2 regions of the Streptomyces sp. NPDC127100 genome follow, and region 2 is predicted to be linked to the other one. Evidence: predicted binding sites of a transcription regulator. Region 2 holds the regulator's gene; the other holds the start of a gene.

Region 1 (4,385 bases), on a different contig from region 2:
GGCGGGCGAGGATCCGCGCGGCGCGCGAGGCGGCGTCGGGGGCGGTGACGGTCATGGGGGCTCCTCGGGGGTACCAGTCGGTATGTGCATACGCATGCATGCCTGCATCCGTGCAACCGGCACACCCGCCACCACCATTCCGGCGGCCTGCCATCCGTGACCCGGCTCACACACGCCCGCGGTGCCACGGGGCACGACGCGCCCGAGGGCGGCACCCCCGGCCGTGGCCAGGGGTGCCGCCCTCGGTACGTGAAGGACGGTCGATCAACCGGAACCGGTCGATCAGAAGTCCATGTCACCGCCCGGCATGCCGCCCGGGGCGGCCGCGGCGGCCTTCTCCGGCTTGTCGGCGATGACGGCCTCGGTGGTGAGGAACAGCGCGGCGATGGAGGCGGCGTTCTGCAGCGCGGAACGGGTCACCTTCGCCGGGTCGATGATGCCCTCGGCGATCATGTCGACGTACTCACCGGTCGCGGCGTTCAGGCCGTGGCCGACGGTCAGGTTGCGGACCTTCTCCACGACGACGCCGCCCTCGAGACCACCGTTGACGGCGATCTGCTTCAGCGGGGCCTCCAGGGCGAGCTTCACGGCGTTGGCGCCGGTCGCCTCGTCACCCGTGAGCTCCAGCTTCTCGAAGACCTGGGAGGCCTGGAGCAGGGCCACGCCACCACCGGCGACGATGCCCTCCTCGACGGCCGCCTTCGCGTTGCGAACGGCGTCCTCGATGCGGTGCTTGCGCTCCTTGAGCTCGACCTCGGTGGCGGCACCGGCCTTGATGACGGCCACGCCGCCGGCCAGCTTCGCCAGACGCTCCTGGAGCTTCTCGCGGTCGTAGTCCGAGTCGCTGTTCTCGATCTCGGCGCGGATCTGGTTGACCCGGCCCTGGACCTGCTCGGCGGAGCCGGCGCCGTCCACGATCGTGGTCTCGTCCTTGGTGATGACGACCTTGCGCGCCTTGCCCAGCAGGTCGAGGGAGGCGTTCTCCAGCTTGAGGCCGACCTCCTCGGAGATGACCTCGCCGCCCGTGAGGATGGCGATGTCGCCGAGCATGGCCTTGCGGCGGTCGCCGAAGCCCGGGGCCTTGACGGCGACGGACTTGAAGGTGCCGCGGATCTTGTTGACGACCAGGGTCGACAGGGCCTCGCCCTCGACGTCCTCGGCGATGATCAGCAGCGGCTTGCCCGACTGCATGACCTTCTCCAGGAGCGGCAGCAGGTCCTTGACGTTGCCGATCTTGGAGTTGGCGATGAGGATGTACGGGTCGTCGAGCGACGCCTCCATCCGCTCCATGTCGGTGGCGAAGTACGCCGAGATGTAGCCCTTGTCGAAGCGCATACCCTCGGTGAGCTCCAGCTCCAGACCGAAGGTCTGGGACTCCTCGACGGTGATGACGCCTTCCTTGCCGACCTTGTCCATGGCCTCGGCGATGAGCTCGCCGATCTGGGTGTCGGCGGCGGAGATGGAGGCCGTGGAGGCGATCTGCTCCTTGGTCTCGACATCCTTGGCCTGCTCGAGCAGGGCGGCGGAGACGGCCTCGACGGCCTTCTCGATACCGCGCTTGAGGGCCATCGGGTTGGCGCCGGCGGCCACGTTGCGCAGACCCTCGCGCACCAGGGCCTGGGCGAGGACGGTCGCGGTGGTCGTACCGTCACCGGCGACGTCGTCCGTCTTCTTGGCGACTTCCTTGACCAGCTCGGCGCCGATCTTCTCGTACGGGTCCTCGAGCTCGATCTCCTTGGCGATGGAGACACCGTCGTTGGTGATCGTGGGCGCGCCCCACTTCTTCTCGAGGACGACGTTGCGGCCCTTGGGGCCGAGCGTCACCTTGACGGCGTCCGCGAGCTGGTTCATGCCGCGCTCGAGGCCGCGCCGCGCCTCCTCGTCGAACGCGATGATCTTGGCCATGTGAAGTGGTCCCTCCAGGACTGGGGGTGATTCCTTCGGACCGCGCCCGCGCCCGCGACGGACGGCTCGCCGGCCTCGTGGGTTCCTTCCCCACCCGGCCCGCGGGCCTCACCGACCCGGTCCTCGTTGTCACTCTCACCTTCAGAGTGCTAACGCAATGATTAGCACTCGCCCCTGTCGAGTGCAAGCGCCTCCCGGGGATCGAGCCGCTCGCTCAGCCGCCCGCGAACACCGGCCCGCGCGGACCCCCGGGGTCCGGACATGGGCCCGGGCAGGCCGAAGGGCCCGCACCCCAGGGGGTACGGGCCCTTCGGAGAAGACCGTTGGCTTGCGGTGGCCGCACGTCTCAGGCGCTGAGGCGAACCATGTCGGCCTGCGGGCCCTTCTGACCCTGCGAGATCTCGAACTCGACCCGCTGGCCTTCTTCGAGGGTGCGGTAGCCGTCCATCTGAATCGCGCTGTAGTGGACGAAAACATCCGCACCACCGTCGACCGCGATGAAGCCGTACCCCTTCTCCGCGTTGAACCACTTGACGGTGCCCTGAGCCATGCCTAACTCCCCTATTACTGGCCCTTGCACAGATCCGCACTTCGCGGATCCGGGTCAGACCTCACCCCCCAATGGGCGGGGGCGTGCGCCGGAACGCGTCGACCGCGGCTGAATGTATCTGTCCAACTGCCGTCTGCAACAGGGCAATCGGACGAGAAATCTGGACGTAGCCGGTCCGGAATGTGGCGACAATGCGCCTGAATTCGGGTCAAGTCGGGCTACACAAAGAGAACAAAAGCCGCGAAATACGCCCACACTTTGGCTACATCTTGTCGGGCCTGGGGCAGGAATTCCGGGGCGCCGTCCCGGTGATCGGGAGCGCGTTCCCCAACTCTACCGCGCTCAATCACATGGAATTGCCCCCTCCACTTCTCTCACGGGAGGGGGCAATTCACTGAACGCGGAGTGACGCCGTTTACCGAAGGTAACGAAGGAGGCGTCTCAGCCGCCCGCGACCGCCGGGATGATCGAGACGCCGGCGCCGTCCGGGGTCTCCGTCTCCAGGCCCTGCTCGAAGCGGACGTCGTCGTCGTTGACGTAGACGTTGACGAAGCGGCGCAGCTTGCCCTGGTCGTCCAGGACGCGAGCGGCGATCCCGGTGTGGTTCTTCTCCAGGTCCGAGATGACCTCGGCGAGGGTCGCGCCGTCGGCGGCGACCTCGGCCTTCCCGCCGGTGTAGGTGCGCAGGATGGTGGGGATGCGAACGGTCACGCTCATGCGAGGCCAGCCTCTCGGAAGGAGTCCAGGTTGGGGCGGATCGTCGCGGTCAGGCCGGTGCCGGCCACCGCGTCGAGGGTCTTGAGGCCGTCACCGGTGTTGAGGACGACCGTGGTGAGCGACGGGTCCAGCACGCCGTTCTCGATCAGCTTCTTCGTGACGCCCACCGTCACACCGCCGGCGGTCTCCGCGAAGATGCCCTCCGTGCGGGCCAGCAGCTTGATCGCGTCGACGACCTGCTCGTCGGTCACGTCCTCCACCGCGCCACCGGTGCGGCGGGCGATGTCGAGCACGTAGGGGCCGTCGGCCGGGTTGCCGATCGCGAGGGACTTGGCGATGGTGTTCGGCTTCTGGGGGCGCACGACGTCGTGTCCCGCCTTGTAGGCGGTGGACACCGGCGAGCAGCCCTCGGCCTGCGCGCCGAAGATCTTGTACGGCTTGTCCTCGACCAGGCCGAGCCCGATCAGCTCCCGCAGACCCTTGTCGATCTTCGTGAGCTGGGAGCCGGAAGCGATCGGGACGACGAGCTGGTCGGGAAGCCGCCAGCCGAGCTGCTCGCAGATCTCGTACGCGAGGGTCTTGGAGCCCTCGGCGTAGTAGGGCCGCAGGTTGACGTTGACGAAGCCCCAGCCCTCGCCGGCCGGGTCGCCGATCAGCTCGGAGCAGAAGCGGTTCACGTCGTCGTAGTTGCCCTCGATGCCGACGAGCTCACCGCCGTAGACCGCGGCCATGACGACCTTGCCCTGCTCCAGGTCGTGCGGGATGAACACGCAGGAGCGGAAGCCGGCCCGCGCGGCGGCGGCGCCGACGGCGCCGGCGAGGTTGCCGGTGGAGGAGCAGGACAGGGTGGTGAAGCCGAAGGCGCGGGCGGCCTCCAGGGCCTGGGCGACGACGCGGTCCTTGAAGGAGTGCGTCGGGTTGCCGGAGTCGTCCTTGACGTACAGCCCGCCGGTGACGCCGAGCTCGCGGGCCAGGTTCTCGGCCTGGACCAGCTTGGTCCAGCCCGGGTTGATGTTCGGCTTGGTCGCGACGTCGGCCGGGACGGGCAGCAGGGGCGCGTAGCGCCAGATGTTCGCGGGGCCCGCTTCGATCCGCTTCCGCAGCTCCTCGGTGTCGTAGGCCGAGAAGTCGTAGGCGATCTCCAGCGGGCCGAAACACTCCTCGCAGGCGAAGACCGGGCCGAGGGGCACGCGGTGGCCGCACTCGCGACACG
Region 2 (4,385 bases):
GTCCTTCAGCCGGGAGAACAGGCCCTGCTGACCGGGCTGGAACTGGCCCTGGGGCCGTTCCTCGCCGCGCAGCTTGGACAGCTCCCGCAGGAGGCGCTCCTGCTCGGGGTCGAGCTTGGTCGGGGTCGTGACCTCGACGTGGACGATGAGGTCGCCCCGGCCGCCGCCGCGCAGGTGGGTGACGCCGCGCCCGTGCAGCGGGATCGACTGGCCGGACTGGGTGCCGGGCCGGATGTCGACCTCCTCCATGCCGTCGAGCGTCTCCAGCGGCACCTTCGTGCCGAGGGCCGCCGCCGTCATCGGGATGGTGACCGTGCAGTGCAGGTCGTCGCCGCGGCGCTGGAAGGTCGAGTGCGGCAGCTCGTGGATCTCCACGTACAGGTCGCCGGCGGGGCCGCCGCCGGGGCCGACCTCGCCCTCGCCCGCGAGCTGGATCCGGGTGCCGTTGTCCACACCGGCCGGGATCTTCACGGTCAGGGTGCGCCGCGAGCGGATCCGGCCGTCGCCCGCGCACTCGGGGCACGGGGTGGGGACGACGGTGCCGAAGCCCTGGCACTGGGGGCAGGGGCGGGAGGTCATGACCTGACCCAGGAAGGACCGGGTGACCTGCGACACCTCACCGCGGCCGCGGCACATGTCACATGTCTGGGCCGAGGTGCCGGGGGCCGCGCCCTCGCCGTTGCAGGTGTTGCAGACGACGGCCGTGTCGACCTGGATGTCCTTGGTCGTCCCGAAGGCGGCCTCGTCCAGCTCGACCTCGAGGCGGATCATCGCGTCCTGGCCCCGGCGGGTGCGCGAGCGCGGACCGCGCTGCGACGCCGTACCGAAGAACGCGTCCATGATGTCCGAGAAGTTCCCGAAGCCACCCGCGCCGAAGCCGCCCGCGCCCGCTCCGCCGGCCTGCGAGAGCGGGTCGCCGCCGAGGTCGTAGACCTGCTTCTTCTGCGGGTCCGACAGCACCTCGTAGGCGGCGTTGATCTCCTTGAACCGCTCCTGGGTCTTCGGATCGGGGTTGACGTCCGGGTGCAGCTCGCGGGCGAGCCTCCGGAACGCCTTCTTGATCTCGTCCTGGGACGCGTCGCGGCGTACGCCGAGTACGGCGTAGTAGTCCGTGGCCACCTACGACTCCGCCAGGATCTGTCCGACGTACCGTGCCACTGCGCGTACCGCTCCCATCGTTCCCGGGTAGTCCATGCGGGTCGGTCCGACCACGCCGAGCTTGGCAACCGCCTCGCCGCCCGAACCGTAGCCCACCGACACGACGGACGTGGAGTTGAGTCCTTCGTGGGCGTTCTCATGACCGATACGGACGGTCACGCCCGGATCCTTCGCCTCGCCGAGCAGCTTGAGGAGCACGACCTGCTCCTCCAGTGCCTCCAGGACGGGCCGGATCATGAGGGGGAAGTCGTGCCCGAAGCGGGTGAGATTGGCGGTGCCGCCGATCATCAGCCGCTCCTCGTTCTCCTCGACCAGCGTCTCCAGCAGTGTGGAGAGCACCGTGGAGACCGTACCGCGGTCCTCGGCCTCGAAGGCCTCCGGCAGATCCTCGACCAGGCTCGGGACGTCCGAGAACCGGCGGCCCGCGACCCGGCTGTTGAGCCGCGCGCGCAGATCCGCCAGGGACGCCTCCCCGAACGGCGCCGGGCAGTCGACCATGCGCTGCTCGACCCGCCCGGTGTCCGTGATCAGCACGAGCATCAGGCGCGCGGGCGCCAGGGAGAGCAACTCCACGTGCCGCACGGTCGACCGGGTCAGCGAGGGGTACTGCACGACGGCGACCTGCCGGGTGAGCTGCGCGAGCAGCCGCACCGTGCGGGCCACCACGTCGTCGAGGTCGACGGCGCCCTCCAGGAAGTTCTGGATGGCGCGCCGCTCGGGCGCGGTCATCGGCTTGACGCCGGCCAGCCGGTCGACGAAGAGCCGGTAGCCCTTGTCGGTCGGGATGCGCCCCGCGCTGGTGTGCGGCTGGGCGATGAAGCCCTCGTCCTCGAGGGCCGCCATGTCGTTGCGCACGGTGGCCGGGGACACGCCGAGGTTGTGCCGCTCGGTGAGGGCCTTGGAGCCGACGGGCTCCTCGGTGCCGACGTAGTCCTGGACGATGGCGCGCAGCACCTTCAGCCTGCGTTCACTGAGCATCGCGCACACCTCCAAAAAGCCGTCCGCCCGGTGTTCTCCCTGGCACTCACCGTGTTCGAGTGCCAGACTTCCCCGGCCCAGTGTACGGCCGCGGGGTACGCCCCCGGCAAGGGCGGGGCGCCGCCGTCGTGACCGGGGCCCTCCGGCGCTAGCGTCGGCGCCGTGACGGTGACTTGGGAAGACCTGGGGTGGGAGCGGCTGGCGGCCGGGGTGGGGCGGTGCCGCCTGCCGGGGTGGGACTGCACGGCGGGGCTGGTCGTCGGCGCGGACGCGGCGCTGTCGGTCGACGCCGGGTCGGGCCTCGGCGAGGGCGCGCGGTTGCGCGGGGCGGCGCGGGAGCTCGCCGGTCGCCGTGTGACGCATCTCGCGCTGACCCACGCGCACTTCGACCACGTCCTCGGCGCCGCGGCGTTCGCGGGCGCGGAGGTCTTCGGGGCGGCGGGCGTGGCCGCGGTCCTCGCGGGGGGCCGGGAGGCGCTGCGCGCGGACGCGGTGGCCCACGGCCTGGACGCCCGGCTCGCGGAGGAGGCCGCGGACGCCCTCGTCCCGGTGCGCCACGAGGTGTCCGGCGAGCGGACGCTCGACCTGGGCGGCGGCCGGCGGGTGGTGCTGGCCGACGTGGGCCCCGGGCACACCGGGCACGACCTCGCGGTGCTGGTGCCGGGAGACCCCGCGGTCGTCTTCTGCGGGGACCTGGTCGAGGAGTCCGGCGAGCCGCAGGCGGGGCCCGACGCCGTACCGGCCCGCTGGCCGGCCGCCCTCGACCGGCTGCTCGGCCTGGGCGGCGAGGACGCGCTGTACGTTCCCGGGCACGGGGCGGTGGTGGACGCGGCGTTCGTCCGGGCCCAGCGGGACGCGCTGGCCGCCCGCTTCGGCGTGTCGCGTTGATCACGGCGCGGGCGTTCCTCGTATCGTCGGCAGAATGCGCCAGTACTCCGCCGATCTGACCCCGCCGTGGAAGAAGCCGCAGCCGGTGCCCGAGGTCCCGGCCGACCCCGGTCTGGTGGTCGAGGAGCCCGGCACCGGCTTCTGCGGCGCGGTGGTCTCCTGCGAGGCGGGGACGGTGACGCTGGAGGACCGCTTCGGCAAGCACCGGGTGTTCCCGATGGAGCCGCGCGGCTTCCTGCTGGAGGGCCGTGCGGTGACCCTGGTCAGGCCGGCGGCGGGTCCGGTACGGCCCACCCGTACGGCGTCCGGTTCGGTGGCCGTCCCCGGCGCCCGGGCGCGCGTGGCCCGCGCCGGCCGCATCTACGTCGAGGGGCGGCACGACGCCGAGCTGGTCGAGAAGGTCTGGGGCGACGACCTGCGGGTCGAGGGCGTGGTCGTGGAGTACCTGGAGGGGGTCGACGACCTGCCGTCCGTCGTCGACGGTTTCGCGCCGGGCCCGGACGCGCGGCTGGGCGTCCTGGTGGACCACCTGGTGCCGGGGTCGAAGGAGTGGCGGATCGCCGAGGCGGTGACGAGCGAGCACGCGCTGGTGGTGGGCCACCCCTACATCGACATCTGGGAGGCGGTGAAGCCGTCCTCCCTGGGCATCGCCTCCTGGCCGCGGGTGCCGCGCGGCCAGGACTGGAAGACGGGGGTGTGCCGGGCGCTGGGCTGGCCGGAGAACACGGGGGCCGCCTGGCAGCACATCCTGGGGCACGTGCGGTCCTACAAGGACCTCCAGCCGGAACTGCTGGGCCGCGTGGAGGAACTGATCGACTTCGTGACGGCCTGAGTCCCCCGCAGCCGGGCGGGAGGGAGCCCGGTCAGTCGACCAGGTCCCGCACCACCGCGTCCGCCAGCAGCCGCCCGCGCAGGGTCAGCACGGCCCGCCCCTCCCCGTACGGCCCCTCCTGGAGCAGCCCGTCCGCCAGCGCCCGGCGCGAGGCCGCGAGGCCCTCCTCCCGCAGCAGCGACAGCGGCACCCCCTCGCGCAGCCGCAGCTCCAGCAGGATCCGCTCCACCCTCCGGTCCTCGTCCGTCAGCACCTCACGCCCGGCCCCCGGCGACTTCCCCGCCGCCAGCACCCCCGCGTACGCCCCCGGGTGCTTGACGTTCCACCAGCGCACCCCGCCCACGTGCGAGTGCGCGCCGGGTCCGGCACCCCACCAGTCGGCCCCCCGCCAGTACAGCTCGTTGTGCAGGCACCGCCCCGCGTCGGAGGTCGCCCAGTTCGACACCTCGTACCAGTCGAAGCCCGCCCCGGACAGCGTCTCCTCGGCGATCAGGTACCGGTCGGCGTGCACGTCGTCGTCGGTCATCGG

Evidence for each region. Region 2 encodes HrcA, which represses chaperone genes, less so after heat shock. Its sites were predicted from a motif close to TTNGCACTCNGNNNNNCNGAGTGCNAA; they were not measured.
Region 1: the regulator HrcA is predicted to act here: its motif matches at 2,032-2,058, upstream of groL (chaperonin GroEL).

What each region holds. Positions count from the first base shown of each region.
Region 1 is NZ_JBHXFL010000008.1:154,612-158,996, forward strand. Features, by position in the region: gene ACFWJB_RS11770 (NADH:flavin oxidoreductase) at 1-55, opposite strand, end outside; gene groL (chaperonin GroEL) at 283-1,905, opposite strand; gene ACFWJB_RS11780 (cold-shock protein) at 2,252-2,455, opposite strand; gene ACFWJB_RS11785 (ubiquitin-like small modifier protein 1) at 2,897-3,172, opposite strand; gene thrC (threonine synthase) at 3,169-4,385, opposite strand, start outside.
Region 2 is NZ_JBHXFL010000044.1:7,757-12,141, reverse strand. Features, by position in the region: gene dnaJ (molecular chaperone DnaJ) at 1-1,119, opposite strand, end outside; gene hrcA (heat-inducible transcriptional repressor HrcA) at 1,120-2,136, opposite strand; gene ACFWJB_RS29190 (MBL fold metallo-hydrolase) at 2,299-3,024, shown strand; gene ACFWJB_RS29185 (DUF3097 domain-containing protein) at 3,059-3,856, shown strand; gene hemW (radical SAM family heme chaperone HemW) at 3,888-4,385, opposite strand, start outside.